One region of the Streptomyces sp. NPDC056527 genome, then DNA from elsewhere that is predicted to be linked to it. Evidence: riboswitches for the same ligand, from Rfam matches in the RefSeq annotation. Region 1 holds a riboswitch; the other holds the start of a gene.
What was found. A riboswitch is a leader RNA that binds a small molecule or an ion and turns the genes downstream of it on or off. The one in region 1 is predicted to bind glycine.
Positions count from the first base shown of each region.

Region 2: linked by a shared signal. The riboswitch ahead of gcvP (aminomethyl-transferring glycine dehydrogenase) and the one ahead of gcvT (glycine cleavage system aminomethyltransferase GcvT) in region 1 are both predicted to bind glycine.

Region 1 is NZ_JBHTTQ010000020.1:20,759-36,220, reverse strand. It holds gene ACFQ7Q_RS13520 (cysteine desulfurase family protein) at 1-65, opposite strand, end outside; gene ACFQ7Q_RS13515 (helix-turn-helix transcriptional regulator) at 192-1,154, opposite strand; gene ACFQ7Q_RS13510 (thioesterase family protein) at 1,261-2,109, opposite strand; gene ACFQ7Q_RS13505 (trimeric intracellular cation channel family protein) at 2,133-2,810, opposite strand; gene ACFQ7Q_RS13500 (ABC transporter ATP-binding protein) at 2,967-4,199, opposite strand; gene ACFQ7Q_RS13495 (ABC transporter ATP-binding protein) at 4,196-5,329, opposite strand; gene ACFQ7Q_RS13490 (ABC transporter permease) at 5,326-6,327, opposite strand; gene ACFQ7Q_RS13485 (ABC transporter substrate-binding protein) at 6,446-8,206, opposite strand; gene ACFQ7Q_RS13480 (ABC transporter permease) at 8,256-9,245, opposite strand; gene ACFQ7Q_RS13475 (enhanced serine sensitivity protein SseB C-terminal domain-containing protein) at 9,699-10,442, opposite strand; gene ACFQ7Q_RS13470 (enhanced serine sensitivity protein SseB) at 10,483-11,223, opposite strand; gene ACFQ7Q_RS13465 (AAA family ATPase) at 11,460-12,131, opposite strand; glycine riboswitch at 12,272-12,374, shown strand; gene gcvT (glycine cleavage system aminomethyltransferase GcvT) at 12,524-13,651, shown strand; gene gcvH (glycine cleavage system protein GcvH) at 13,729-14,109, shown strand; gene glyA (serine hydroxymethyltransferase) at 14,130-15,389, shown strand.
Region 2 is NZ_JBHTTQ010000130.1:2,708-18,169, forward strand. It holds gene ACFQ7Q_RS34225 (sugar phosphate nucleotidyltransferase) at 1-711, shown strand, start outside; gene ACFQ7Q_RS34230 (DUF881 domain-containing protein) at 812-1,741, shown strand; gene ACFQ7Q_RS34235 (small basic family protein) at 1,738-2,070, shown strand; gene ACFQ7Q_RS34240 (DUF881 domain-containing protein) at 2,076-2,891, shown strand; gene ACFQ7Q_RS34245 (FHA domain-containing protein) at 2,974-3,915, shown strand; gene ACFQ7Q_RS34250 (MerR family transcriptional regulator) at 3,945-4,688, shown strand; gene ACFQ7Q_RS34255 (bifunctional nuclease family protein) at 4,742-5,215, shown strand; gene ACFQ7Q_RS34260 (MerR family transcriptional regulator) at 5,434-6,063, shown strand; gene ACFQ7Q_RS34265 (DNA polymerase IV) at 6,250-7,629, shown strand; gene ACFQ7Q_RS34270 (PRC-barrel domain-containing protein) at 7,723-8,088, opposite strand; glycine riboswitch at 8,202-8,300, shown strand; gene gcvP (aminomethyl-transferring glycine dehydrogenase) at 8,481-11,366, shown strand; gene ACFQ7Q_RS34280 (DUF5999 family protein) at 11,499-11,705, opposite strand; gene ACFQ7Q_RS34285 (hypothetical protein) at 12,042-12,641, opposite strand; gene ACFQ7Q_RS34290 (glutamate-cysteine ligase family protein) at 13,119-14,618, shown strand; gene ACFQ7Q_RS34295 (CPBP family intramembrane glutamic endopeptidase) at 15,012-15,462, shown strand, end outside.

The DNA.
Region 1 (15,462 bases):
GCGTTCATCGCCTCGATCGCCTCGGGAAGCATGGGCGTGGTCGCGGCGTGGTCGAGGTAAGCCATGGTGCCTTGATTCTACGAGGGCGCGGGGGCCCCGTCGGCCGGGGGCCGGGGCGGGCGGGGCGGTCCTCTCGGGACGGGGCTTCCGTCGGGCTCACCGACGAGGCCCCTCGGCGCGGAGGGAAGACCTCAGCCGGCGTCGCCGTGCAGGGCGAGGATCTCTGCCGCCGCCTTCGCCAGGAGGGTTCTGACCTCCGGTGGGGTGAGGACCTCGATGCTGCCGCCCAGGGCCAGGAGAGGGCGGGCGTCGCCCGGTTCGGCGAAGGCCAGTTCGACCTCCGTCCACTCTCCTTCGGCTTCCCCCGGCGGAGATGTCAGTCGGTCGCCGTGCAGGCGGAGGAAGCGGTCCAGGCGGTCGTGTCGGATCCGGGCCCGGACCAGGACGCCCGCGGGCCGGTTCTCCACACGGCGGCGCAGCCGTCCCCACACCTCGGCCAGTTCGGCGCCCTCCCGGCGCCGTACGGACTCGTCGAGGAGCTCGGCCCGCCGCACCCGGTCCGCGCGGAAGAGCCGGGGCTCGCCCCCGTGGTCGGCGACCAGGTACCAGACGCCCGCCTTCACCACGAGTCCGTACGGGTCGACCGTGTACGTCTTCGACGCCGGCGCCCCGCTGCTCCGGTACCGCAGCCGCAGGCGCCGGTCGGCGAAGACGGCACGGTTGAGGACGTCCAGGTCCACGGCCGGGAGGGGCGTCCGCATCCAGCGGTCCGGGTCGACCAGGATGCGGCGGCTCGTCAGTTCGGCGGCGGGCCGGTGGGGTTCGGGGAGGGCGGCCATCACCTTGCGCAGGGCGGAGCCGAGGGCCCGGTCGAGGCCGAGGGCCGCGTGGGCGCCCTGGGCGGCGAGTACGAAGAGGGCGCGGGACTCGTCGGCCGTCAGCCCCGTGACGTCCGTACGGAAGCCGGGCAGGAGGGCGATGCCACCGTGCCGCCCGCGTTCGGCGTAGACGGGCACGCCGGACGCCGAGAGCGCCTCGACGTCCCGGTAGATGGTGCGTACGGAGACTTCGAGGCGCTCGGCGAGCTCCGAGGCCGGGACCAGGCCCCGGGTCTGGAGGAGCAGGAGGAGGGAGAGGAGTCGGTCGGACTTCACCGGCCGAGGCTAACCCCGGGGCGCCGACGGGAGGATGGCCGCCCGGTGCCCGACGTGCCGTCGGGCACCCGATGCGAGCGCACCGCCCCGGCGCCCGGGACCGGCGTCAGCCGCGCGGGGCGCGGGCCAGCTGACGGGACTGGGCCACGAGTCGGTCCGCGCTGTCCCAGACCTCCGCGTCCTCCTCCAGGAAGCCGCCGGCGAGGTTGCGCGTGGTGATGGAGACGCGCAGCGGGCCCGGGGCGGGGCGGCAGCGGATGTGGGTGGTGAGCTCGACCGTCGGGGTCCAGCCCTTGAGACCCAGCTCGAAGGAGGTCGGCGGCAGCGCGTCGACGGTGAGGAGCAGGGAGAGGGCGTCGGGCTCACGGCCGTCGGAGAGGCCGAACCAGCCGCGCATCTCGCCCTTGCCGGACGGCGCGCCGATGGCCCAGCCGACCGTCGCCGGGTCGAGCTTGAGGTCGAGCCGCTCGGTGATGGCGCTGGAGCCGGGGATCTGGGGCGTGGGGCCGTCGGAGGCGCCGAAGCAGTGCTCGATGGGCGCGATCGCGGGGGGCGTGGCGGCGGTGCGGACGTCGTCGGGGAGGGCGTCGAGGTCGCCGTACGAGGCGAGGACCCGGATGCGCTCGACCTCGGTGCCGTCCTCGGCGTACTGGAAGAGGGACGCCTGGCCGGTGGAGAGGGTGCGACCGGTACGGACGGTCTCGGTGCGGATCACCGCGGGGCCGGGCACGGAGGGCGTGAGGTAGTGCGCCGAGATCGTGAACGGGTCCGGGTGCGGGAGGTGGTCGCCGAGTGCGCGGCCGAGCAGAGCGAGGAGGTATCCGCCGTTGACGGCGCTGATGATGGTCCACCCGGCGGAGAGTTCGGCGTCGTAGACACCGGGGGCGCGGAGGGTGACGGCGGTGTCGCGGTCGAACTCGCTGGTCCCCGCGATCGTCTCGATACTCGTGCTCATGCTTTCGACGGTACAGCAGGAAACTACTGAGCGGTAGCTTTTTCCGGCTCCTCGCGAGCGGAGGAGCGGCGGTTCCAGGCACGGGGCGCGCGCCAGTGGTAGCGCATCGCGAGGAGGCGGAGGACGAAGGCCGTGGCGACGGCTACGCCGCTGGTGTACGCGTTGAGGACGTCGAAGCGGATGCAGAGGACGACCATCGTGGCGCCGACGATGGCGGGCACGGCGTAGAGGTCCCGGTCCCAGCGGAGGAGCGAGGGGACCTCGTTGGCGAGGACGTCGCGCAGGACACCGCCGCCGACGGCGGTCGCGAGACCGAGCACGGCGGAGGAGGTGAGGCTGAGGCCGTAGTCGTACGCCTTGGTGGTGCCGGTGACGCAGAAGAGTCCGAGGCCGGCGGCGTCGAAGACGTTGACGGCGTTCTGGGTGCGCTCGACCTCGGGGTGGAGGAAGAAGACGAGGACCGTGGCGACGAGCGGCATGACGAAGTAGCCGAGGTCCGTGAAGGCGGCGGGGGGTACGGCGCCGATGATCAGGTCGCGGAAGAGGCCGCCGCCGAGGGCGGTGACCTCGGCGAGGACGGCGATGCCGAAGACGTCGAAGTTCTTGCGGACGGCGAGGAGGGCGCCGGAGATGGCGAAGACGAAGATGCCGACGAGGTCGAGGGAGTGTTGTACGGAGGGGCTGAAGAGGTCGTGGAGCACCGAGCAATTGTGCCGGGTCCTCGCGGGGGCGGCGGCCATGTGCGGCGACGGGGGCTCGCGCCGCACTGGGTTCCGACGGTCGGACGCTCCGTGCCGCGGTACGGCGCGAGGCCCCGGACCGTGGTCGTCCGGGGCCTCGTGGGATTGCTCGTGCGGCTACGCCTTCGGCGGTGCGTCGTCTTCGGCGTCCGACGTGTCCGCGTCCTCGGCAGCCTCGGGCTCCTCGCCCTCCGCCGCGCTCGCCGGCGCCTCCGCCTTCGCGAGGGCGTCCTTCGCCGGGGCCTCCCCCTCCGTCGGGGTCTCCCCCGAAGCCGAAGCCGACACCGTCTTCGACGGCGTCTCCGGGCTCGACACCTCCAGCGATTCCCTCGCCTGCGGCACCGTCAGGCCCTCCGCGTTCTCCGGGTGGTGGCATGCCACCCGCTGGCCCGGACGGAGTTCCAGGAGTGGGGGTTCCACCGTCTTGCAGACGTCCGTCGCCTTCCAGCAGCGGGTGTGGAAGCGGCAGCCCGGCGGCGGGGCGATCGGCGAGGGGACGTCGCCCTGGAGCAGGATCCGCTCGCTCTTCGCGCCCCGGCGCCTCGGGTCCGGGACCGGGACCGCCGACATCAGGGCCTTCGTGTACGGGTGCATCGGCGACTCGTACAGGGACTTGCGGTCCGCCAGCTCCACGATCTTGCCGAGGTACATCACCGCGATCCGGTCCGAGACGTGCCGGATGACCGACAGGTCGTGGGCGATGATCACGTACGTGAGGCCCAGCTCCTCCTGGAGGTCGTCCAGGAGGTTCACCACCTGCGCCTGGATGGAGACGTCCAGCGCGGAGACCGGCTCGTCGGCCACGACCAGCTTCGGCTTCAGGGCGAGCGCGCGGGCGATGCCGATGCGCTGGCGCTGACCGCCGGAGAACTCGTGCGGGTAGCGGTTGTAGTGCTCCGGGTTCAGGCCGACCAGGCCGAGGAGACGCTGGACCTCCTTCTTGACGCCGCCCTCCGGCTCCACGCCCTGGAGCTTGAAGGGCGCCGAGATGATCGAGCCGACCGTGTGCCTCGGGTTGAGCGAGCCGTACGGGTCCTGGAAGATCATCTGGATGTCGCGGCGCAGCGGACGCATCTTGGCCACGCCGAGGTGCGAGACGTCCACGCCCTCGAACTCGACCGTACCGCCCGTCGGTTCGAGCAGCCGGGTGATGAGCCGGCCCATCGTCGACTTGCCGCAGCCGGATTCGCCGACGACACCGAGGGTCTCGCCGGGCAGCACCTCGAAGTCGATGCCGTCGACCGCCTTGACCGCCCCGACCTGGCGCTGCAGCAGCCCCTTCTTGATCGGGAAGTGCTTCACCAGGCCGTTGACCTTGAGCAGGGGCTCAGTGCTCTTGTTGTCGCTCACAGCTTCGGCGCAATCTCTTCGGTCCAGATCCGGGTCCGCTCCTCCGGTGACATGTGGCAGGCGGAGTAGTGACGGCCGGGGCCGTCACCGCTCTGCGCGAGCCGCAGCTCGGGGCGTTCCGTGCGCGTGACGCCGCCCTTGGGCACGTCCGCGTACGGGCAACGGGGGTGGAACGCGCAGCCGCTCGGGATGTTGATGAGGCTGGGCGGCGAGCCCTTGACCGGGATGAGCCGGTCGGTCTGCTCCCGGTCGATCCGCGGCATCGAGCCGAGCAGGCCCCAGGTGTAGGGGTGCTGCGGCTCGTAGAAGACCGATTCGGCAGGACCGCGCTCGATGCACCGGCCGCCGTACATCACGAGGATGTCGTCGGCGAGCTCGGCGACGACGCCGAGGTCGTGCGTGATCATGATGACCGCGGAGCCGAACTCCTTCTGCAGGTCCCGGATCAGGTCCAGGATCTGCGCCTGCACGGTCACGTCGAGCGCGGTGGTCGGCTCGTCCGCGATGAGCAGTTCCGGGTTGTTGACCAGCGACATCGCGATCATCGCGCGCTGGCGCATACCGCCGGAGAACTCGTGCGGATAGGCGTCGAAGCGCTTGTCGGGCTCGGGGATGCCGACCCGGTCGAGCATCTCGACCGCGCGCTTGCGGGCGGCCTTCTTGTCGACGGCGTTGTGGGTGCGGTACGCCTCCACGATCTGTTTGCCGACCGTGTAGTACGGGTGCATCGCGGACAGCGGGTCCTGGAAGACCATCGCCATCTTGCGGCCGCGCAGACGCCGTACCTCGTCGGCGTCGGCGCGGATCAGCTCCTCGCCGTCCAGCCAGATCTCGCCCTCGATCACCGGGCGGTTGCGGCTGTGGCCGGTGCGGTGCAGGCCCATGATGGCGAGCGAGCTGACCGACTTGCCGGAGCCGGACTCACCCACGATGCCGAGGGTCTTGCCGCGCGCCAGGTCGAAGGAGAGCCCGTCGACGGACTTGACCAGACCGTCGTCGGTCGGGAAGTGGACCTTGAGGTCGCGCACCGAGAGGTACGCGTCGTCCGCGGGTCCGGACTGCACGGGGACGCCGACCGGACCGGTGGTGGCGCCCGCGGGGCTGTCGTTGTTCAGCGGGGTCTCGGTCACGTCAGCCTCACGCGCGGGTCGACGACGGAGTACATGATGTCCACGATCAGGTTCGCCATGACGACGAAGAAGGCCGCGATGAGGGTGACGCCCATGATGACGGGCAGGTCACCGGCGCCGATGGCGCCGACCGCGGCGGTGCCGAGGCCCTGGAAGTTGAAGGTCGTCTCGGTGAGCACGGCGCCGCCGAGGAGGCCGCCGAGGTCGAGTCCGACGAGGGTGATGACCGGGGTCAGGGTCGAACGCAGGGCGTGCTTGCCGATGACCACGTTCTCCTTGAGCCCCTTCGCGCGGGCCGTGCGGATGTAGTCCTCACCGAGGACTTCCAGCATGGTCGCGCGAGTGATGCGGGCGTACGTGGCGGCGAAGAGGAACGCCAGCGTCACCCAGGGCAGGATCATGCTGTTGAGCCATTCCCCTGGATCCTCCGCCAGGGGTTTGTAGTTGCTCTCGTCCAGCCAGCCCAGCGAGTAGACGAAGACCGCGCCCGCCAGCATTCCGGTGAAGTAGATGGGCAGCGAGACGCCGGCCAAGGCCGTCATCATCGTCGCCCTGTCCCAGATCGTGCCTCTGCGCAAGGCCGAGATCACGCCTGTCAGGACACCGCCGATCACCCAGAGGACCACCGCGCCGCTGGCGAGGGAGAGCGTCACCGGGATCCGGTCGAGCAGCAGCTCCCACACCGGCTGCTCCGCCTTGAAGGAGTAGCCGAAGCACGGCGCGGGGCAGTGCGTCACCTCCGTGCCCTGGTTGTAGTCGCGGCCGGCGACTATGCCCTTGAGGAACAGTCCGTACTGCTCGGGGATGGACTTGTCGAAGCCCATCTTCACGCGGATGCCCGCAAGAGCGGTTTCGTTGGTCTCGCGGCCTGCGTACATGAGCGCCGGGTCGCTGCCGGTTATTTTCGGCACCGCGAAGAAGATGCCGAAGGTGACCGCGGAGACCACCAGCAGCGTTGCGACGACGTTGAAAAGCCGCCGGATGAGGTAGACGAGCACTGCAGTCGGCCGCTCGGGGCGGGCGGCTGCCGCCCCTTGTGGGGACGACAGCCGCCGCCTGCGGCCTTCACCTGCCCTTCGAACTAGCGCATGTGGGGTGAAGGCACATGTCCTGCTGTTACTTGACGACGCCCACGGTGGCGAGGTCGATCTTGCCCATCGACTCGTTGAAGTAGACGTTCGTCAGACGGGGGTTGTGGTAGACGAGCGCCTTGTCGAAGTTGATCGGCAGGTAGAGCGCCTTCTCCATGATCTTCTTGTTGATCTCGGTGTAGAACGGCGCGGCCTCGGCCGGCGTCGGGGCGTCGGCGGCCTTGTCGAACAGGCCGTTCACCTCGGGGTCGTTCAGCATCGAGTAGTTGTTGTTGCCGTTCGGCAGGATGAACGAGCCGTCCACCAGCGGCTGCAGGAAGCCCGCGCCGGAGTTGTAGTCGGCGCCCCAGCCCATGACGATGATGCCGTAGCCCTTCTTCTTCACGTTCTCGGGCGAGCCGATCGTGGAGGAGGAGAGCTTGCCGTCGTACTGGTCGATCGAGGCGTCGATGCCCACGGCCTTCAGCGCGGCCTGCAGCGACTCGGCGGTCTTGACCTCGGCGGCGCGGTTGTTGCGGACCGCGATCGTGGTCTTGAAGCCGTTCGGCTTGCCACACGCAGCAAGCGCGGCCTTGGCCTTGTCGACCTGCGGCTTGCCGGCGGTCAGGCCGTACGGGTCGAACGCCTTGTCGGCGCCGGGGATGCCGGGCGGCAGCATGTTGGCGCCGAGGTCACCGGAGGTCGGGCCGCCACGGGCCGTCTGCAGGGACTTCGGGTCGGCCGCGTAGATGACGGCCTTGCGGCACTCGACGTTGTCGAACGGCGCGACCGTCTGCGGGAAGACCATGTAGCGGATGTAGCCCGTGAACGGGTTGTCCGCGTTGGCCTTCAGCTTCGGGTCCTGAAGGATCTTGATCTTCGCGGCGTTCTGGACACCCGTGCCGTCGACCGCGAGGTCGATGTCACCGGACAGCAGACGCTGGTCCATGTCCTCAGGGTTGGTGGTCACCGTGAAGGAGACCTTGTCCGGCAGACCCTTGCGGATCGTGTCGGTCTTCGGGTCCCAGTTCGGGTTGCGCTCGAAGGTCGCGCCCTTGCCCGCGGTGAAGCTGGTGACCTTGTACGGACCGGTGGACAGCGGCTTGTTGGTGTACTTCGCGCCCGTGTCCTTGGCCATCGGGACCGGCGAGGAGGACGGCATCGCCAGCAGGTAGGAGAAGTCCGAGTTCGGCTTCGCCAGGTTGAAGACGATGGTCTTGTCGTCGGGCGTCTGGACCGACTTCAGGCCGAGCTTGTCGGCGGCCTTGTCCTTGTACGGGCCGGGGTACTTCTGGCCCTGGTCGAGGATGTCGATCAGGTACGTCGGACCGCCGGACAGCACGTCCTGCGCGAAGACGCGCTCGATGCCGTACTTGATGTCCTTCGAGGTGACGGGCGTGCCGTCCTCGTACTTGACGCCGTCCTTCAGCTTCAGCGTGTAGGTCTTGCCGCCGTTGCTGAGGACCGGCAGCGCCTCGGCGAGGTCCGGGACCAGCTTGGTGCCCGCGTCGCCCGGCTTGCTGTCGTACGCGAGCAGCTGACGGACGTACAGGCGCTGGAGGTTCCAGACGAAGCCGTAGTAGGCGCGCGCCGGGTCCAGGTAGTCGACGTCCTGGGGCGACCAGAGCTTGAGCTCGCCGCCCTTCTTGTCGGAGACGTTGACGACACCCTTGGTCGCCGCGTCGAACCCGGCGCCGGCGGAACCCTTGCCCTTGCCGCCGTCGTCGCTGCCGCCACCGCATGCCGCGGTGAGGGAGAGAGCGGCGACCAGCGCGGTGAGCGCTACTGCCTTCTTTCTGCGGATCACTGTGTTCCAACCTCCCAGGAATGGATTCAGGTGAATCAGGTGAATCGGTTCAGCTGCCCTTGGGGTCGAGTGCGTCACGCAGCCCGTCCCCGAAGAGGTTGAACGCAAGGACGGTGACGAAGATCGCGAGACCCGGAACAACCATGAACGTCGGGTCCGCCTGGTAGATCGGGACGGCGTCGGAGAGCATCTTTCCCCAGGACGCGGTCGGCGGCTTGACGCCGGCGCCCAGGAAGCTGAGGGCCGCCTCGGTGAGGATGTTGGTCGGGATGATCAGCGTCGTGTAGACGAGGATCGGGGCGACCAGGTTGGGCAGGAGCTCCTTGCGGAGGATGTAGCCGCGGCCCGCCCCGAGGGATCGGGCGGCCTCGACGTACTCCCGCTCGCGCAGCGACATCGTCTGGCCGCGGACGATGCGTCCGATGTAGGGCCAGCCGAAGAAGCCGATGACGACGATCAGTACGCCCATGCGGACGCCGGTGCCGGTCAGCCCCCAGAGCGAGTTGGGGACCACGGAGACCAGCGCGATGGTGAAGAGCAGCTGCGGGAAGGCGAGCAGCAGGTCCATCAGCCGGCTGATGATCGCGTCGACCCAGCCGCCGAAGAATCCGGCGATGGCGCCCAGGATGCTGCCGATGACGACGGACACGAAGGCGGCCAGGAAGGCCACGAGGAGCGAGATCCGCGCGCCGTAGACGATGCGGCTGAAGACGTCGCGTCCGTTGGTCGGCTCCACACCCAGCAGGAAGTCGGAACTCATCCCGCCGAAGGATCCCTTGGGGATGCCCAGGTCGGGGTCGAGCATCTCCTCGTGGAACTCGTTCGGCGGGTGGCCGAAGACACTGACGATCTGCGGCGCGAAGATCGCGACGAGGATGAGGAAGAGCACGAGGAATGCGCCCGTCAGTGCGACCTTGTCGCGCTTGAGGCGTGTCCAGGCGATACGGCCGGGAGAACGACCCTCGATGGCCTTGGCAGGGACTTTGGCGGCGACAGCTGCGATCTCGTCCGCGGCTGTGTCGTGCAGTGGTGCCGTCATCGTGGTGGGGACCCCTCTCGGCCGACGGTGGCCGGCCCATGCCCGCCGCTGTAGCGGCTTGTCTCACATCGGTGTCGCTGATGCTGCGTACGGGTGCGTTTGTTACGTGTGGATTGCTGCGAAGAGCGTCTGAAGTGCTCGTGAAGAGTCGGTGGTCGCGGGCCGTCCGGCTCTCGGTTGGGGGGAGTCTTCATCGGGCTCACGATCACCCGCCAGACCTGCTCGGGATGTGATGCGCAACCGTGATGTGGCCCGGAGCCTTCCGTTATCCGGACCGGCGGCCCTGCTGAGCGAAACAACACCGCCCGTTCGGCGCGGAACGGACATCACGCCCAACAGTGCGTTCCTGGCTGCTTTTTGGGTGGATTCGCCGAGGACGACGAAGGCCGCACCGAGGAACTCGGTGCGGCCTTTTCGGACAGGCGTCTCGCGATACGGACGGACTGTCAGGGCTCAGCGATAGACGGGGACGTGGGCGTCGCGGTCGTAGAACGGGCGCGCGTTGGCGCGCAGCCACATCGTCACAGGGTCGTACTCGTCGGACATGGCGACCGTCGAGACGGGCAGCCCGTCGGGGACCGCCGCGATCGACTGGCGCATCATGCCCCGCACCGCCTCGACCGAGGCGGCGGAGGTGTCGTAGAGGTCGAGACCGATGGCGAGGTACGGGGAGCCGAGCGCGGGTTGCACCCAGGCGCGGCGCAACGCCCGTACGGCCGGGGTGCGATGGGCGTTCTGGGTCAGCAGGGCGTAGAACTGCGGGATCTCCAGGGCGGGTTCGGAGAGCCGCAGCGGTCCGGCGGGCATCCGGTCGAGACCGGTGGCGATCCGCCGGAGATCGGCCCAGGGGATGCCGACGCCGCCGCCCGGGTCGTGCGGGTTGAGCCAGATGCCCCAGCGGTCGGGGTAGAGGGAGCGCGCGATGTCCCGTCCCGTGACCACTTCGTGGGCGCGGTTCCAGCCGGAGGCGGCGAGCTCCTGCGCGGAGGTGACGCACGGGGCGTACCCGAAGCCGTCGACCTCCATGTTCCCGTACTGGGCGTCCGGCGAGCCGGGTGTGCCCTGCCAGAGCAGCATCCAGACATCGCCTTCGGCGAGGGCGTGCAACAGCTTCTCGTACGCGTCGTAGCGTCCGGGTGCCACCTGGCGCAGCATGTGCTCGACCTGTCCGGCCGCAGCGGTGCTCGACGCGCTCACCCTGGGTCCCGCCCCTCTTCCGTCCACCGAACCAGCTTAATTACGCGGACGCCCGCTGATAGAAGGGGCGCACCCGCTCCAGCATCCAGTCGCCGACAGGGTCCTGCGCAACGTCCAGCAGGATGAGATTGACCGGCCAGGCCACCTCGACCCGGCCCAGCGCGCGGCCGAGCGCGTCGAGCGGGGCGTTGCGGTCGACGCCGTCCCAGGTGGCGAGCTGGACGCCGACGAAGAGCGCCGGCTCGGTGCCCTCGACGCTCGCCAGGGCGCGGCGCGCGCTGACGACGACGCCGGTGGCCTCGAACTCGGCGGAGGCGGCGGCGAGGAAGTCGACGGGGTCGTCCTGCCAGTCGGGCTCGAAGAGCCGCACGCGGCCGCCGCTCGCGGGGCCGTCCAGCGGAGTGCGGCCGACCCGGCAGAGCTCGGCGACGGCGGGCGGAGGCAGCGGGGCGCCGACGGTGCCGCCGGGGTTCACGGCGATGCCGAGCTGGGGGGGCAGACCGCGGGCGAAGTCGCGCGCGGGGGCGACGGTGAACGACATGTGAGCACCGACACAGGCCAGGAACTGCTGCTCGGAGCTGAAGACGGGGACGTACGGCAGTCCGTCGATCTCCATCGTGGGCAGATCGAGGTCCCGGCTCTCGGGGGTGCCGCCGTTGGGGAGGGGCACCCAGACGGGGCTCCGCCCGAGCACCTCGACGAGCCGGCCTCCGGCCGCGGGGTTGCCGAGCGAGGCGGCCAGCACCTCTTCGAGCTCATTGCCCGGCCATGTGACGTCCACGCTTCTCGGTTCCCCTTCTCGCGCGCCCTGGTCGCGTCTCGCACGCCCTGGTCGTGGCGCCCTCGGGGCAGAACCCTAACGCCGCCCCGGCACCGCCGTGGCCAAAAGCGTACGGAGCACCCCGGTCCGGATATCCCGGGAGGGGGGTCGAACCGATGCGGACGGCCGGCCGGTGCGCGCCGACGTCACGCGACCGGACCTGGCGCCGTCGGCGGCGCTCCGGCGGTGCGGACGCGTCAGTGCTTGGCGCGGAAGGTGATTCTGCGCAGGGCGCCCGCCGCGTCCCTGTCGAGGAGGGTGGCCGAGGAGCAGCCCCGGGGCAGGCGGCCGGATTCCACGGAGCTCAGCAGGCGGCCGACGGCCCGGCGGTGCCGGGCGAAGGCGTACCCGGAGACGCCTCGGCCGCGATCGCGCTGCCCCTCCCGCGCAGCGGCCGGGGTGACGTCGAGCAGGACCAGGTGCAGGGCGCCGCCCCGCCGGCGGGCCTCGCGGGCGAGCCAGTTCCGCACCCAGGACTGGGTGCCGCAGTCGTGGACGACCACGCTCCGCCCGGAGCGCAGCGCCCGGCGCAGCCCGGCGTAGTGGGCGATACGGGCCAGCGGGCGGTAGACGGCGTACGGCAGGAAGCGGGGCAGTCGTGCTTCCCAGCGCTCGCGGGCGTCCTGCGAATCGATGCCCAGGCCCTCGGCCGCGCGTCGCATGAGCGTCGACTTGCCGCTGCCGGGCAGCCCCGAGACCACGACGAGGTCGCCGGCGGCGAACGAGAGCACGCGGGGGCCGCGGCCGCCGCGCTCACGCAGATCGCGCAGCAGCGGCACGGCCGAGCCGCGCCTGCGGGTCCTGGCCCGGGCGCGCGGGGACGGTATCCCCGTCCCTGTGGCGTAGGCGCCGGTGTGCTGGAACGTCATCGCTTCTCCCCCAGTCGGGTTCCCGGGAACCCTTGCCCATAAAGTGTAAAGAAGCGGTAATGAGGCACAAGCGATTTGCCGATCAGACCCCTCGTGCAATGATGTGCGCGCCAAGCGCACACAACCTCATACCGGCCGCTCGAATCCGCGCGGGAGAGTCCCGGAACCACCACGGTGGGCCCCGGGCGCCGAAGGAGCAAGACCCTCCCTTGAATCTCTCAGGCCCCGTACCGCGTGGATGAGGCAGATCTGAAAAGCGGGCGCACAGTCGCGCCCCACCCAAGGTGCAAGCCGAGGATGCCCTCGGTGAACCTCTCAGGTTCCATGACAGATGGGGAGGATCGTCCTCGTCCGTCATGATTTTTCTGCCTTGGGACCCGGGAGCCACACCCATGAGCACTGCCGCCCCCCGTCTGACCGCCCTCGATGCGCTGCATCGCTCCCTGGGCGCGACCATGACCGACTTCGCCGGCTGGGACATGCCGCTGCGCTACGCCAGCGAGCGCGACGAGCACAACGCCGTCCGTACCAAGGCGGGCCTCTTCGACCTCTCCCACATGGGTGAGATCACCGTCACCGGCCCGCAGGCCGTCGAGCTCCTCGACTTCGCGCTGGTCGGCAACATCTCCACGGTCGGTGTGGGCCGTGCCCGCTACACGATGATCTGCCAGGAGGACGGCGGCATCCTCGACGACCTGATCGTGTACCGCCTCGGCGAGACGGAGTACATGGTCGTCGCCAACGCCTCCAACGCGCAGATCGTCCTCGACGCGCTGACCGAGCGCGCGGCCGGCTTCGACGCCGAGGTGCGGGACGACCGTGACGCGTACGCCCTGATCGCCGTCCAGGGCCCGGAGTCCCCCGGCATCCTGAAGTCGATCACCGACGCCGACCTGGACGGCCTGAAGTACTACGCCGGCCTCCCGGGCACGGTCGCCGGGGTCCCCGCGCTGATCGCCCGTACCGGCTACACCGGCGAGGACGGCTTCGAGCTGTTCCTGAAGCCCGAGCACGCCGAGGTCGTCTGGCAGGCGCTGACCGAGGCGGGCACGCCGGTCGGCCTGATCCCCTGCGGCCTGTCCTGCCGTGACACGCTCCGTCTGGAGGCGGGGATGCCGCTGTACGGACACGAGCTGACCACCTCCCTCACCCCCTTCGACGCGGGCCTCGGCCGGGTCGTGAAGTTCGAGAAGACGACCAACGACGGCGACTTCGTCGGCCGCAAGGCGCTGGAGGCCGCCGCCGAGCGCGCCGCCTCCAACCCGCCGCGCAAGCTCGTCGGCCTGATCGCCGAGGGCCGCCGCGTCCCGCGCGCGGGCTTCTCCGTCGTCGCGAACGGCGAGGTCGTCGGCGAGGTCACCTCCGGTGCCCCGTCCCCCACCCTCGGAAAGCCGATCGCCATGGCGTACGTGGACGCGGCTCACGCCGAGCCCGGCACGCAGGGTGTAGGTGTGGACATCCGCGGCACCCACGAGGCGTACGAGGTCGTGGCACTGCCGTTCTACAAGCGCCAGAAGTGACGCATCCGTCTCGCTCCGTGTCTCACCCCGCAAGACTCACGTTCATCAGCACTCCCTCGATCCAGGAGAATCAGGTCATGAGCAACCCCCAGCAGCTGCGCTACACCAAGGAGCACGAGTGGCTGTCGGCCGCCGAGGACGGCGTCGCGACGGTCGGCATCACGGAGTTCGCGGCCAACGCGCTCGGTGACGTCGTCTACGCCCAGCTCCCGGAGGTCGGTGACACGGTGACCGCGGGCGAGACCTGCGGTGAGCTGGAGTCGACCAAGTCCGTCAGCGACCTGTACTCCCCGGTCACCGGTGAGGTCGTGGCGGCCAACCAGGACGTGGTGGACGACCCGTCGCTGGTGAACACCGCTCCGTTCGAGGGTGGCTGGCTGTTCAAGGTGCGCGTCACGGGTGAGCCGGACGATCTGCTCACCGCCGATGCGTACGCCGAGTTCTCCGCCGGGAACTGAGACCCCTTAGGGATCGATTCATGTCTGTGCTGAACACCCCTCTTCACGAGCTGGACCCGGACGTCGCCGCCGCCGTCGACGCCGAGCTCCACCGCCAGCAGTCCACCCTCGAGATGATCGCCTCGGAGAACTTCGCTCCGGTCGCGGTCATGGAGGCCCAGGGCTCCGTTCTCACCAACAAGTACGCCGAGGGCTACCCGGGCCGCCGCTACTACGGCGGCTGCGAGCACGTCGACGTCGCCGAGCAGATCGCGATCGACCGGATCAAGGACCTGTTCGGCGCCGAGTACGCCAACGTGCAGCCGCACTCCGGTGCCTCCGCGAACCAGGCCGCGCTGTTCGCGATCGCCCAGCCCGGCGACACGATCCTGGGCCTGGACCTGGCCCACGGCGGTCACCTGACCCACGGCATGCGCCTGAACTTCTCGGGCAAGCAGTTCAACGTGGTCGCGTACCACGTGGACGACGCCGGCCTGGTCGATATGGCCGAGGTGGAGCGCCTGGCCAAGGAGCACCGCCCCAAGGTGATCATCGCGGGCTGGTCCGCCTACCCGCGTCAGCTGGACTTCGCCGAGTTCCGTCGGATCGCCGACGAGGTCGAGGCGTACCTGTGGGTCGACATGGCCCACTTCGCGGGCCTGGTCGCAGCCGGTCTGCACCCGAACCCGGTCGAGTACGCGGACGTGGTGACCTCCACCACGCACAAGACGCTCGGCGGCCCGCGCGGCGGCATCATCCTCGCGAAGAAGGAGTTCGCGAAGAAGCTGAACTCCTCGGTCTTCCCCGGTTTCCAGGGCGGCCCGCTGGAGCACGTGATCGCGGCCAAGGCCGTCTCCTTCAAGGTCGCGGCCTCGGAGGAGTTCAAGGAGCGCCAGCAGCGCACGCTGGACGGCGCCCGGATCCTCGCCGAGCGCCTGGTCCAGGACGACGTCACCGCGCACGGTGTCTCGGTCCTGTCCGGCGGCACGGACGTGCACCTGGTCCTGGTCGACCTGCGCAACTCCGAGCTGGACGGCCAGCAGGCCGAGGACCGTCTCCACGAGGTCGGCATCACGGTCAACCGGAACGCGATCCCGAACGACCCGCGTCCGCCGATGGTCACCTCGGGTCTGCGCATCGGTACGCCGGCGCTCGCGACCCGTGGTTTCGGCGACGAGGACTTCCGTGAGGTGGCCGACGTCATCGCGGAGACCCTGAAGCCCGGCTTCGACGCCGAGGCGCTCAAGGCCCGGGTGTCCGCGCTTGCGGAGAAGCACCCGCTGTACCCCGGCCTGAAGTAGTTTCGTACGCTTTAGTTCCAGGTTCGTTCGTACGAAAGCTCCGGGGCACCGCGCACACTGGACAGTGGGCGCG
Region 2 (15,462 bases), on a different contig from region 1:
AGGCGGGCCGGGCTCGTGCGGCTCGGGGAGATCGTCGCGTCGGCGCGGGCCGCGTTCGGGGTGCGGTTCGACCCGGTGGGCGAGCGGCTGTCGCTCGTCGACGAGCGGGGCCGGATCATCGAGGACGACCGTTCGCTCCTGGTGATGCTCGACCTGGTGGCGGCCGAGCGGCGCTCGGGGCGGGTGGCTCTGCCCGTGACGACCACGAGGATCGCCGAGCAGGTCGCCGCGTACCACGGGACGCAGGTGGAGTGGACGACGACCTCGCCCGACGATCTGACGAGGGTCGGGCGCGAGGAGTCCACGATCTTCGGCGGCGACGGTCGGGGCGGGTTCATCATTCCCGAGTTCAGCAGCGTCTTCGACGGTGCCGCGGCGTTCGTGCGGCTCATCGGGCTGGTGGCGCGGACGCAGCTCACGCTGAGCCAGATCGATGCCCGTATCCCGCGGGCGCATGTCCTGCGGCGGGACGTCGCGACGCCGTGGGCCGTGAAGGGGCTCGTGATGCGCCGGGTCGTGGAGGCGGCCGGGGACCGGTCGGTGGACACCACCGACGGGGTACGGGTCGTGGAGGCGGACGGTCGCTGGGTGATGGTGCTGCCCGACCCGGCCGAGGCCGTCACCCATCTGTGGGCCGAGGGGCCGGACGACTCCTCCGCGCAGGCGCTGCTCGACGAGTGGTCGAACGTGGTCGAGAGCGCAGGTCACTGACGGTTGGGGCGGATGTGTCGGGAGGTGTTCTTCGGGCGCCTCCCGGCACATCGGTGGGGCCATTCGGCGGTAGCACCCCCGACGTGCGACGATGTTCGGCATGTCGCAGCAGCCCCCCGTTCGGAGCACCGGATCGCAGCCCCCGCGTCCGGACGCATCCATGTCGCTGCTGAACAACGTGATCGACCACGCGCTCGACGACGGTTACGCGGAGGCTTCGGCCCGGCGTGAGGCGGAGGGCGGCGGGCTGCCGCGGACGCTGCGGGCCAAGCTCGGTCTGGCGGCCGGCCTGGTGCTCGCCGCCGCGGTGGTGACGGTGGGTGCCGCCGAGGCGCGGATCTCCGCGCCGGTCGTCGCCAAGGAGCGGCAGGAGCTCATCGGCCGGATCGACGCGGAGACCGACGCTGCCGACAAGCTGGAGCAGGACGTCGAGCGGATCCGCGCCGAGGTCGGCGAGCGGCAGCGCGCGGCGCTGGAGCAGCACGGCGGTGACCAGGCCGAGCTGGTGGCGCTGCTGTCGGGGGCGACCCCGGTGCACGGTCCGGGTGTGAAGCTCGTCGTCGACGACGCCAAGGACACCGAGCAGGGTGGCGGTGGTCCCCGGGAGAACAGCGGGTTCTCCGACACGGGCCGGGTCCGCGACCGTGACATGCAGCGGGTCGTCAACGGGCTGTGGCAGTCGGGCGCCGAGGCCGTTGCGATCAATGGCCAGCGGCTGACGTCGCTGTCGGCGATCCGGGCGGCGGGCGACGCCATACTGGTCGACAACAAGCCGCTGGTGCCGCCGTACACGGTGCTCGCGGTGGGGGACGGGCAGCGGCTGAGCACCGCGTTCCAGGACAGCGCCGACGGCCAGTACCTGCATGCGCTGCAGGAGAACTTCGGGATCCGCACCAGCATCTCGGCCGAGGCGGACGTGCGTCTGCCAGCAGCGCCGAGCCTGATCGTACGTACAGCAGAGCCGAGGGGAGCCGGGGCCGCCAAGCCCACCGGGCAGGCCACGGCCGACACAGGGAAGGGCACATCTTGATCGCCGTACTGGGCCTGATCGTGGGAGTGGTGGTCGGACTGTTGGTCCGGCCCGAGGTTCCGGCGGTGGTCGAGCCCTATCTTCCGATCGCCGTGGTCGCCGCCCTCGACGCGGTCTTCGGTGGCCTGCGTGCCATGCTCGACGGCATCTTCGTCGACAAGGTCTTCGTGGTCTCCTTCCTGTCGAACGTGGTGGTGGCCGCGCTGATCGTCTTCCTCGGCGACAAGCTGGGCGTGGGCGCGCAGCTGTCGACCGGTGTCGTCGTCGTGCTCGGCATCCGCATCTTCTCCAACGCCGCCGCCATCCGGCGGCACGTGTTCCGGGCGTGACGCCGATGAGCAACGACGTGCACCCCGAGACGCCCGAGAACCCGGACGACGGCAAGGCGACGCCGGCGACCCCCGCCGCGCCCGCCGAGTCCGGGAAGCAGCTGACCGGCCGGCAGCGGCTGGCCGCGGGGCTGTGGCCGCCGCGGGTGAGCCGGGCCCAACTCATCGTCGCCCTGCTGCTGTTCGTCCTCGGTCTGGGTCTCGCCATCCAGGTCCGTTCCACCAGCGACAACAGTGCGCTGCGCGGCGCCCGTCAGGAGGACCTGGTCCGGATCCTCGACGAGCTCGACGACCGTACGCAGCGCCTGGAGGACGAGAAGGCGCGCCTGGAGAACCAGCGTTCCGAGCTGGAGTCCAGCTCGGACCAGGCGGAGGAGGCCCGCAAGCAGACCCAGGAGAAGGAGCAGCAGCTCGGCATCCTGGCCGGTACGGTCGCCGCCGAGGGTCCGGGCATCACGTTGACCGTCGCGGGCGCGGCGGCGGCGGTCGAGTCGGACATGCTGCTCGACGCGATCCAGGAGCTGCGCGCCGCGGGCGCGGAGGCGATCCAGATCAACGACGTACGGGTGGTCGCGGACAGTTACTTCTCCGGTGCGGGCGGCGATATAGAGATCGATGGAACGAAGGTGACCGCTCCGTACGTCTTCAAGGTCATCGGCAAGCCCGAGGATCTCGAGCCGGCGCTCAACATCCCCGGTGGAGTCATTCAGACACTGGAGAAGGAGCAGGCCACGGCGACCGTGGCCAAGTCCGAGAAGATCGTCGTGGATGCCTTGCGACCTGCGAAGCGGCCTGACTACGCTCAGTCGTCCTCGCAGTGAGGCGGGGGTGCATGGCGGTCGCGCGACAAGGGGGAGTCGTTGCGGGGGGTCGCCGCATCACAAGCGTGGTGCGTGGTGGAAACTGTCCGGAGGATACGGACGTTGTGAAGGTGTCCGGGTCGGCAGGTGTGTTCATTCAGGGTTCGTCCTGCCCCACGGGCGGGTCTGTTTCGGTCAAGGGGAATCGCCCGTGAGTTTTTTTGCGAAGTTGTTCGGCAAGAGCGCACGCGAGGATGGCGGCAACGCCAAGCACCGCGCGCCGCGCCATGCCCAGAGCGAGGAACAGGGCGGCGAGCGTCCGCTGTTCCGTGATGAGGTCGGCGGCCAGGGCGAGGATGTCGCGGGCGCGCACGGCGCGTCGTCTGTTGACCCTGCCGGTGCCGGGCGCATAGGTTTCGGGGAACCATCAACCTCAAGTACGGGTGGAGGGTTCACCCCCGATCCGTATGCGACCCAGACCTCCGCGGGTCAGCCGCGGCAGGAGGATGCGTCCATGCCGGTGTGTACGAGGTGCGGTCACCGCAACACCGCGGACAGCCGCTTCTGCTCCCACTGCGGCACGCCGCTGCGGGGCGGGGCGCCCGTGGAGCGCGCGTCCGAGACGACGTCGACGATCTCGATCTCGGGCCTTGAGGCGTACGACGCCGAGGTCACCGGTCAGACGGCCATGCCGTCCCTCTCGCCCGAGGCCCTGGCGGCCGTCGAGGCCCTGCCGGCCGGATCGGCCCTGCTCGTCGTGCGTCGCGGTCCGAACTCGGGCAGCCGCTTCCTGCTGGACAGCGAGCTGACCACGGCCGGCCGTCACCCGCAGAGCGACATCTTCCTCGACGACTTCACCGTGTCGCGGCGCCACGTCGAGTTCCGGCGGGCGCAGGACGGCAGCTTCACCGTCGCCGACGTCGGCAGCCTCAACGGCACGTACGTGAACCGTGAGCCGATCGAGTCGGTGGTTCTGTCCAACGGCGACGAGGTGCAGATCGGCAAGTACCGGCTGGTCTTCTACTCGAGCCAGCGGGGCGTGTGACGCCTCCGGGAAGTCTTCAGGGAAGGTCCATGCTGCGAACACCGACGGGCGGTGCCGGACTCGGCACCGCCACCGCGGGCGACCGGCTGGTCAGCATCGGGACGGTGCTGAACCAACTGCGTGACGAGTTTCCCGAAGTCACCATTTCCAAGATCCGGTTCCTGGAGGCCGAGGGGCTCGTCGAGCCCCGGCGGACCGCCTCCGGGTACCGGAAGTTCAGCGTGCAGGACGTGGAGCGGCTCGCCCAGATCCTGCGGATGCAGCGGGACCACTATCTTCCGCTGAAGGTCATCCGGGAGCATCTCGACGCCCTCGCCCGGGGCGAGCAGGTGAAGCTCCCGTCCCCCAGCCCGCAGCGGGATCTGCTCGACGGGGCCTGGGAACCGGAAGGCGACCGTCCGACCGCCGCGCGGGTGGGGCGGGCCGAGCTGCTCGCCGCCGCGGAGGTGAGCGAGGAGGAGCTCGCGGAGTGGGAGTCGTACGGGCTCATCGCCGCGGGAGCCGGGGGCGGCTATGACGCCGAGACCGTCACGGTCGCCAGACTTGTCGCGGATCTGGGGAGATTCGGTCTGGAACCGCGACACCTCAGGGCGGTCAAAGCGGCCGCCGACCGGGAGGCGGGTCTGGTCGAACAGGTGGTCGCGCCGCTGCGCCGGCACCGTAACCCGCAGACCAGAGCACATGCCGAGGCCACCGCGAAGGAGCTCGCCGGGCTGTCCGTCCGGCTGCATGCGGCACTGGTCCAGACCGCTCTGGGGCTCCGACTTCAGTGATCTTGTGGGGGCCCGACTACCCAAACCGGTCGAGCACGTCCTAGGGTTGCTGTGTGAACGAGCTCGACGTTGTGGGTGTCCGGGTGGAAATGCCCTCCAACCAGCCGATCGTGCTCCTGCGTGAAGTGGGAGGCGATCGGTACCTCCCCATCTGGATCGGACCGGGTGAGGCGACCGCGATCGCCTTCGCCCAGCAGGGCATGGCCCCCGCCCGGCCGCTGACGCACGACCTCTTCAAGGATGTCCTTGAAGCCGTGGGCCAGGAGCTCACGGAGGTCCGCATCACCGACCTCCGTGAAGGCGTCTTCTACGCGGAGCTGGTCTTTGCCAGCGGCGTCGAGGTGAGCGCCAGGCCCTCCGACGCGATAGCGCTCGCCCTGCGGACCGGAACGCCGATCTACGGCAGTGACGGTGTGCTCGACGACGCCGGTATCGCGATTCCGGACGAGCAGGAGGACGAGGTGGAGAAGTTCCGCGAGTTCCTCGACCAGATCTCCCCCGAGGACTTCGGGTCCAGCAGCCAGTGAGGTCCAACAGCCACTGAGGCGGGCCGGCCATGGGCCGGCCACCGGCCGTCGCGCGCCGGGTGCGGTCAGGGCATTCGAGTAGCCTTTCCCCGGAGAGAGACACGGGAAACCACTCTCAGGGTGATTATCACTCGGCGTGCCGAGTGTGGCGATCGTTGACGCACCCCGAGTGACTGCCTACCTTCGTGTGGGCAGGTCAAGGACGGAGGGTCGGCGTGATGAGCAGCGGCGACGGTACGGCAGGGGGCTCTCTCGGGCATGCGCCCGGGGAGAACGGTCCGTATCCGCTTCACGGCAGTGTGGGCGACTTCGGTACGGACGTGAGTGCGGGCCCGGCTGCGGCATCCGGGACGGACGTGGTGGGCTACCGCGGTCCGACGGCGTGTGCGGCTGCGGGAATCACCTATCGCCAGCTGGACTACTGGGCGCGCACCGGGCTCGTGGAGCCGAGCGTGCGGCCCGCGTACGGATCCGGGACGCAGCGGCTGTACAGCTTTCGGGACGTCGTCGTTCTCAAGATCGTCAAGCGGTTCCTGGACACCGGGGTCGCGCTTCAGAACATCCGGGCCGCCGTGCAGCACCTGCGTGCACGTGGCTTCCGAGACCTGGAGCGCATGACGTTGATGAGCGACGGGGCCACGGTCTACGAGTGCTCCTCGCCGGACGAGGTCGTCGACCTGCTCCAGGGCGGGCAGGGCGTCTTCGGGATCGCGGTGGGCGTGGTCTGGCGCGATGTGGAGGCGGCGCTCTCGCAGCTGCACGGGGAGCGCGTCGACACCGGTGAGACGCTGATCGGCCACAACCCGGGTGACGAGCTCGCGCGGCGTCGGCGGGACCGGGCGGTCTGAGCGTCGGCCGGACTCTTCCGGCCGTCGGCGACAAGCCGTCCGGGCGACGATCCGCGCTCGGCGTGGGCGTCCGCGTCGGCTGGTCGGTCCGGCGCGGGGGAGCGCGACGGGAGTGTCGGGCGGGTTTCGACGCGCCCGTACGTGTGTGCGGGTCGAATGTCAGTGGCGTAGGGCAGCATCGGATATGTGAGAGCCGCGCCGACGATTCTGCATCTGGACATGGATGCCTTCTTCGCCGCCGCCGAGCAGGCGGCGAAACCGAGTCTGCGCGGGAAACCGGTGGTGGTCGGAGGGCTGGGCCCGCGCGGGGTCGTCGCCACCGCTTCGTACGAGGCGCGGCGCTTCGGGGTGCACTCCGCCATGCCGATGGCGCAGGCTCGCCGGCGGGCGCCCAACGCCGCCTATCTCGTGCCGCGCTTCGGCTTCTACCGGGGGATCAGCGAGCAGGTCATGGAGCTGTTGGGGCGGCTGTCGCCGCTCGTGGAGCCGCTGAGCCTGGACGAGGCCTTCGTGGACCTGGAGGCCGGGGGTGTGGCCGACGACAGCCAGAGCGCGCGGGAGGCCGGTGAGCGGCTGCGCAAGGACATCCTCGCCACGACCGGGCTGACGGGGTCGGTGGGGCTCGCCGGGTCCAAGATGCTGGCGAAGATCGCCTCGGAGGAGGCGAAGCCGGACGGGCTGGTGCTGATCGAGCCGGGGACCGAGCGGGAGCTGCTGGGGCCGAAGTCGGTGCGGATCCTGCCGGGCGTCGGGCCGGCCACCGGGGAGCACCTGCGGCGGGCCGGGATGACGACGGTGTCGGATCTCGCGGAAGCGGGCGAGGACGAGCTTGTACGGCTCCTTGGGCGGGCGCACGGGGGGTCTCTGTACCTCATGGCCCAGGGGTACGACGATCGGCCCGTGGTGGCCGAGAGGGACACGAAGTCGGTGTCGGTGGAGGACACCTTCGACGTGGATCTCCATGACCGGGTGCGGATCCGGACGGAGGTGGAGCGGCTCGCCGAGCGATGCGTGGGGAGGCTGCGGGCGTCGGGACACTCGGGGCGGACGATCGTGCTCAAGGTGCGGCGGTTCGACTTCTCGACGCTGACGCGTTCCGAGACGCTGCGAGGGCCGACGGACGACACGGTGGTGGTGCGGGAGGCCGCGGGCCGGCTGCTCGAGGGGGTCGACACGACGGGCGGGGTCCGGCTGCTCGGTGTGGGGGTGAGCGGGCTCGCGGACTACACGCAGGAGGACCTGTTCGCGCAGGCGGCGGAGGCGGCGGAGCCGGCGGAGGGAGCAGGGGAGGCTTCACCCGTGGAGGCGACCCCGGAACCGGAGGCTCCCGTCGAGCGGCGCTGGTCGCCCGGGCATGACGTACGGCACGCGGTGTACGGCGCCGGGTGGGTGCAGGGGAGCGGGGTGGGGCGGGTCACCGTGCGCTTCGAGGAGCCCGGGTCGGCGCCGGGGCGGGTACGGACTTTTCTCGTGGACGACCCGGAGCTGGAGGCGGGGGAGCCCCTGCCGCTGGTGGGGGGTACGCCCGCCCTTCGCCCGGGCATATCGCTCCCACCCTCCCCCTGAGCTTCGGCGTTCGGTTTGGGCGGCGCGGAGTCGGTCAGGGGCCCCTCGGGCGGCGGGGGTCGGTCAGGGGCCGCGCGGCCGGTGGTGGGGGCGTCAGCTTTCCTCTTGGCCTGCCAGGCGGCCGAAGTCCCGGTCCGGGGGCGGTGGGGGGAGCGAGATGTTGTAGTGGCGGTAGAGCTGGAGCTCCTGTTCGGGGGAGAGGTGGCGGCCCACGCCGAAGTCCGGGGCGTCCTTGATCAGGGATCGGTCGTACGGGATGTGCAGGCCGTCCTTGGCCAGCTCGCTCGGCTCCAGGGGGACGAACGCGTCCCGGCTGAAGAGGCCTGTGCGGACCGCGGCCCACTCGGGGACGCCGGTGGCGTCGTCCAGGTACACCTCGTCCACGGTGCCGATCTTGTGTCCATCGCGGTCGTACGCCTTGCGGCCGATCAGGCTGCGCGGATCGATGTCGGTCTGCACGGTCCCTCCAACGGGTCGCACTGCTCTACAAAGACTACGAAAGTGCACATCTGGGATGTCGGCCACTTGAGCGATGGCTTCCGGAACCTCGCTGGTAGGCTGGCTGTGGCTGTCGACCCTGTGCGGGAGAGTCCTCCGGAGAAACCTTTCGGAGGCGCCGAAGGAGCAAATCCTCCCCGGAATCTCTCAGGCCCCTGTACCGCACGGACGAGGTCACTCTGGAAAGCAGGGCGGACGTCCGACGGCATCCGCTCTCACCGACGGTGAAAGCCGGCGAGCCCCTTCGGCGTGCCGGTGAAACTCTCAGGTTGAGATGACAGAGGGGGAGGCCGTCCGGGCACCCGCGCCGTTGGTGCCCCTCGCAGGTCGTGACGACCAGGAGGCCTCCGTACATGACCGCCAACCGCATTCCGCTCTCCGAACTCGAACAGGGCATCCCGTTCGAGCAGCGGCACATCGGGCCCGACGCCGAAGCACGGGCCAAGATGCTCGCGCAGGTCGGCTACGGCTCCCTCGACGAGCTCACGGCCGCCGCCGTGCCGGACGTGATCAAGAACGCCGAGGCGCTCGGTCTGCCCTCCGCTCGTACCGAGGCCGAGGTCCTCGCCGAGCTGCGTGAGCTCGCCGACCGCAACCAGGTCCTCGCACCGATGATCGGCCTCGGTTACTACGGCACCTTCACCCCGCCGGTGATCCTCCGCAACGTCATGGAGAACCCGGCCTGGTACACGGCGTACACGCCCTACCAGCCGGAGATCTCGCAGGGCCGTCTGGAGGCGCTGCTCAACTTCCAGACCATGGTCGCCGACCTCACCGGTCTGCCCACCTCCGGCGCCTCCCTCCTCGACGAGGGCACCGCGGCCGCCGAGGCCATGTCGCTCTCCCGCCGCGTCGGCAAGGTCAAGAACGGTGTCTTCCTCGTGGACGCCGACGCCCTGCCGCAGACCATCGCCGTCATCGAGACCCGCGCCGAGCCGACCGGTGTCGAGGTCGTCGTCGCGGATCTGTCCGAGGGCATTCCCGCCGAGATCGCCGAGCGCGGCGTCTTCGGTGTGCTCGTCCAGTACCCGGGCGCCTCCGGTGCCGTCCGCGACATCAAGCCGCTGATCGACGCCGCTCACGAGCTCGGCGCGATCGTCACCGTCGCCGCCGACCTGCTCGCGCTGACCCTGCTCACCTCGCCCGGTGCGCTCGGAGCCGACATCGCCGTCGGTACCACCCAGCGCTTCGGTGTCCCGATGGGCTTCGGTGGACCGCACGCCGGCTACATGGCCGTCCAGGACAAGCACGCCCGCTCCCTGCCGGGCCGCCTCGTGGGCGTCTCCGTCGACGCCGACGGCAACCGGGCCTACCGCCTGGCCCTGCAGACCCGCGAGCAGCACATCCGCCGTGAGAAGGCCACCAGCAACATCTGTACCGCGCAGGTGCTGCTCGCCGTCATGGCCGGCATGTACGCCGTCTACCACGGCCCCGACGGCCTCAAGGGCATCGCGCAGCGCACCCACCGGTACGCGGCGATCCTCGCCGCGGGCCTGAAGGCCGGCGGTGTCGAGGTCGTCCACGGCGACTTCTTCGACACCCTCACCGTCCGGGTGCCCGGCAAGGCCGCCGAGGCCGTCGCCGCCGCCCGCGAGACGGGCGTCAACCTGTACCTCGTCGACGCCGACCACGTGTCGATCTCCTGCGACGAGACCACCGGGCGCGCCCAGCTCGCCGCCGTGTGGGCCGCCTTCGGCGTCGACGCCGACATCGAGGCCCTGGACGCAGCCACCGAGGACGCGGTGCCCGCCGGGCTGCTGCGCTCGGACGCCTACCTCACCCACCCGGTCTTCCACGCGCACCGCTCCGAGACGTCGATGCTGCGCTACCTGCGCAAGCTCGCCGACCGCGACTACGCGCTCGACCGCGGCATGATCCCGCTCGGCTCCTGCACCATGAAGCTGAACGCGACCACCGAGATGGAGCCGGTGACCTGGCCCGAGTTCGGGCAGATCCACCCCTTCGCCCCGGTCGAGCAGGCGCAGGGCTACCTCACGCTCATCACCGAGCTGGAGGAGCGTCTCGCCGAGGTCACCGGCTACGACAAGGTGTCGATCCAGCCGAACGCCGGTTCGCAGGGCGAGCTGGCCGGTCTGCTGGCCGTCCGCGCCTACCACCGCGCCAATGGCGACGAGCAGCGCACCGTCTGCCTCATCCCGTCGTCCGCGCACGGCACCAACGCCGCCTCCGCGGTCATGGCCGGCATGAAGGTCGTCGTCGTCAAGACCGCCGACGACGGCGAGGTCGACGTCGCGGACCTGCGCGCCAAGATCGAGCAGTACCGCGACGAGCTCTCCGTGCTGATGATCACCTACCCGTCCACGCACGGCGTGTTCGAGGAGCACGTCGCCGACATCTGCGCCGAGGTCCACGACGCCGGCGGCCAGGTGTACGTCGACGGCGCCAACCTCAACGCGCTGGTCGGCCTGGCCAAGCCGGGCAAGTTCGGCGGCGACGTCTCGCACCTGAACCTGCACAAGACCTTCTGCATCCCTCACGGCGGCGGCGGCCCGGGCGTCGGCCCGGTCGGTGTGCGCGCGCACCTCGCGCCGTACCTGCCGAACCACCCGCTGCAGCCCTCCGCCGGCCCGGAGACGGGCGTCGGCCCGATCTCGGCCGCCCCGTGGGGCTCGGCCGGCATCCTGCCGATCTCGTGGTCGTACGTGCGTCTGATGGGTGGCGAGGGCCTCAAGCGCGCCACGCAGGTGGCCGTCCTCGCGGCGAACTACATCGCCAAGCGCCTGGAGCCGCACTACCCGGTGCTCTACACCGGTCCGGCCGGCCTGGTCGCCCACGAGTGCATCGTCGACCTGCGCCCGCTCTCCAAGTCGACCGGCGTCAGCGTCGACGACATCGCCAAGCGTCTGATCGACTACGGCTTCCACGCGCCGACGATGTCGTTCCCGGTGGCCGGCACCCTGATGATCGAGCCGACCGAGTCCGAGGACCTCACCGAGCTCGACCGCTTCTGCGACACGATGATCGCGATCCGGAACGAGATCGAGAAGGTCGCGTCGGGCGAATGGCCGGCGGACGACAACCCGCTGCGCAACGCCCCGCACACCGCGGCGGCGCTGGGCGGCGAGTGGAACCACGCGTACACCCGTGACGAGGCGGTCTTCCCGGCCGGTGTCTCGGCCGCCGACAAGTACTGGCCGCCGGTCCGCCGGATCGACGGTGCGTTCGGTGACCGCAACCTGGTCTGCTCCTGCCCGCCGCTGGACGAGTACGACAACTGAGCACGGGCGCGGGCGTGAGCACCAGCTGAGCGCCGTCGGCAACCGGGCATGAGTCAGGGCCGGTTCGGAGAGTTCTCCGGGCCGGCCCTTGCGTGTTCCCTCGTACGGTGTGGTGCCCGACGTGCCCTGTCGTCAGGCGGCGGTCGTCACCCGGCCCGCCGTCAGCGGGCGGTGCGGGGCGATGATCTGGCCGTCCGGCAGCAGTTCACCGGTGTCCTCGAAGAGCAGGACCCCGTTGCACAGCAGGCTCCAGCCCTGCTCCGGGTGGTGCGCCATCAGTCGTGCCGCCTCCCGGTCGGCGGAGTGGGCGGTGGGACAGGCAGGCTGGTGCTGGCACATGGATGGGTTCTTTCGCTGCGTCGTGGTGTCTGTCGTCCTGCGGCTCGATGCGGTGCTCATGGCCGCCCCCCGTTGTCGGTTCGGTTGGTCCAGTGTTCCCCTACGGACGTCGATCCGCAGGTATTTCACGGCAGCTCTTCCTACTGCATGAAGACGTATCACCCGCGCGGGCGGTTCAACTCAACTGGGCGGTCTCTTCGGATGGTTCGGAGTAGTCCTGGCGGGCTAGTCCGTACGGGGCAGGGTGTTCGACGGTGGCGTTCGGGCAGCGCGGCGCCCCGCGAACCGGGTGGTCGCGGGGCGTGCGCGCTGCGGACGAGCTTCGGGTGCGGTGGTTCAGGCCGGCGCCGGAGTGCCGAACAGCGGCGGCGGGGCGAGGCGCATCGTCAGGACGGGCAGCAGGTCGGCGACGCGGTGCGGACGGTGGGAGGCGATGCCGGGTGGCGCGGGGGCGAGGGGGATCAGGAGGTCGGCCGGTGCGGGCGAGGCGGACGCCCCGTCGGCCTCCGTGTCTCCGTGGAGCCACAGCGTCAGCATGTACAGCTCCGGTACGGACAGCAGGCGCGGCTGGTACGTCGTGGGCAGCGTCTCGGCCTGGAGCAGGGCGCGTTCGGTGGCGGTGACGTACGGACCCTCGAAGAAGTGCGAGAAGGACCAGCCGTCGGGCGTGAGCATGGTGTCGGCGGCGGCGACGGCACGGTCGGTGCCCCGGATCAGGAAGCGCCAGCCGACGAGCCGCGTGCGCGGCGCCTGCCCTGACGGGACGACCTGGTCCCGCACGTCGAGGACATGGACGGGCAGGGGCAGCTCGGGGCTCAGAGGCCCTTGGGCGGCCCGGAGGGCGGGAGTTCGGGCCTCGCGGACGGCGGTGGGGGAACCGAGGGCCGTGAGGACGCTGCGCAGGGCCGGCGCGGGGGCCGGGGAGGGTCGGAGCATGGTGGGTCGCCTCTCACTCAGGAGACACGGTGATGCGTGGGCAGGTACGACGGCGCTGTGGGCTGCCGGAGAGGGGCCATGAAGTCATGGCCGGGCGCCAACACTCTGCCTCGTTCGCGGAGTTTATACGAGACGTGTTCACACGTTGTTTCCGCTAGCGGTCGCCGATATTGCGAGCAAGGCGTCATCAGGCCTTGTTCCAGGGGTGATTCGCAGCATTTGCCGCGAGGGTACTTCGTCTGCCTGCGGCTTCGTCGCCGCTGCGGACGGCCGAATATCGACCCCATGCTTTCCGTGCTTATGCCGGGGGAATATGTCCTTTGCCGAGTGACCCCGGGATGTGCCGGATGATTGCTCAATCCAGCCTACCTGGCGGTGGGGTGACTTCGCAGGCGTTATGGATCAGTCGGCTGGGCATCATCGTCCGTGACGCGCGCGGCCGTCGCCGTGGCCGCCCAATCGGGGAGGGACGCTTCCATGGGGGAGAAGGTCGTGGCAGACGGGTTCGACCTGTCCGATCGGCAGAGATACCGCAGGAAGCTCCAGCAGTGCCTGGCGGGGCTCGCGAGGCTCCTGGCGGAGAAGAGGTTCGACCGTCCGCGGAATCTGATGGGCCTGGAGATCGAACTCAATCTCGCGGGCGTGGACGGTATGCCGCGGATGGTGAATGCGGAGGTCCTGGAGCGCATCGCGAGCTCGGATTTCCAGACGGAGCTCGGAATGTTCAACCTCGAAGTGAACATCGCTCCGCACCGTCTCGGCGGCCGCGTATTCGACCGGCTCGCGGAGGAGTTGAGGACCGGTCTGGGATATGCCGACCGCAAGGCCCGCGAGGTCGACGCCGGCGTCGTCATGATCGGAATTCTGCCGACGCTCTCGCAGAATGATCTCGTCTTCGAGAACCTCTCGGCCGTCGACCGGTACACCCTGCTCAACGATCAGATCGTCGCCGCCCGGGGCGAGGATTTCAGCCTCGACATCCAGGGGGTCGAGCGGCTCACCTGCACGTCCACGTCGATCGTGCCCGAGGCGGCCTGCACCTCCGTGCAGTTGCACCTCCAGGTCACCCCGGCCCGGTTCGCCGCGGTGTGGAACGCGGCCCAGGCCGTGGCGGCGGTCCAGATCGCCGTCGGCGCCAACTCGCCGTTCCTCTTCGGCCGGGAGCTCTGGCGCGAGTCCCGGCCGCCGCTGTTCCAGCAGGCCACGGACACCCGACCGCCGGAGCTCCAGGCGCAGGGGGTCCGGCCGCGCACGTGGTTCGGGGAGCGGTGGGTGGATTCGGCGTACGACCTGTTCGAGGAGAACCTGCGGTACTTCCCCCCGCTGCTGCCGATCTGCGACGAGGAGGACCCGCTGCTCGTCCTCGACCAGGGCGGGGTGCCGCGCCTGCAGGAGCTCGTCCTGCACAACGGAACGGTCTACCGCTGGAACCGGCCGGTCTACGGCTGGGTGGACGGGGTCCCGCATCTGCGCGTGGAGAACCGGGTGTTGCCGGCCGGACCGACGGTCACCGACGTCGTCGCCAACGCGGCGTTCTACTACGGGCTGGTGCGGGCGCTGGCCGAGGAGCCCCGGCCCGTGTGGAAGAGGCTGGCGTTCGAGGACGCCGCCGCGAACTTCGACGTCGCCTGTCGTCACGGGATCGAGGCGGAGCTGCGCTGGCCCCGGCCGGGGCGCTCGGGCGGGGTCTCCACGGTGTCCGCGGTGCGTCTCGTCCTCGACGAGCTGCTGCCGCTGGCCGCGTCGGGGCTCGACGCCTGGCACGTCGAGCCGGCCGACCGCGACTTCTATCTCGGCGTGATCGAGGAGCGCTGCCGGGGCCGGGTCAACGGTGCGTCCTGGCAGGCCGAGACCTTCCGCCGGGCACGGGAGTCCGGCCTCGACCGCGAGGCGGCCCTGGCGGCGACGACGCGCCGGTACGCGGAGCTGATGCACGGCGGCGAACCGGTGCACCGGTGGCCCCTGGGCATCGCATAGGGATCCGCCGAGCCACCCGAGAGGTCCCGGGACGGCGCCCGGGCCGGTGTCGAGCGGGAGTCCGCCGACGCCCGGGCCGGTACGGGGCAGAAGTCTCGCGGCCCCCGGGACGGCGCCCAAGCCGCTGTCCAGCAGGGGTCCGCCGAGCCCCGGGACGGCGTTCGGGCCGGTGTCGGGCGGAAGGCCCCGACGCCCGGGCCTGCATCCAGCAGGCGGTCGCCGAGCCCCGGGACGGCGCTCAAGCCGCTGTCCAGCAGGGGTCCGCCGGCCCCGGCGCGGCGCCCATGTTTGGTGTCGGGCGGAAGTCTCGTGGTCCCCGGAATGGCGCCCGGGTCGGCATTTCGCGCATGATCTCCGTACCCGGAACGCGATGGGGAAGTGGAGACAGGTGTGGTGTCGGAGCAACGAGTGGTCGCCGATTCTCTTCCTCCCGACGGCCTGCCGCGCCGGATCCTGCGGTCCGAGACCCTGATCGTCCTGGGGCTCTCGCTCGGTGCGAGCGCGGTGTCGTCCTTCATCAGCTTCGTCGGTGCGCTGACCAAGTCCGGCGGACTGAAGGAGCAGGCGGCGATGCTCAACGGCTCGTTCGCCCCCGGACGGCCCTGGCTCGATCTGGCCTGGCAGCTCTTCGGCATCGCCACCGCGCTGATGCCGGTCCTGCTCGTGGCGCATCTGCTGATGCGGGAGGGCTCCGGGCTGCGGGCGATCGGCTTCGACCGCACCCGGCCCTGGCCGGACCTCGGGCGGGGCGCGCTGGTCGCCGCCGTGATCGGCAGCGCCGGCCTCGCCTTCTACCTGGGGGCGCGGGCCACCGGCTTCAATCTGACCGTGGTGCCGGAGTCGC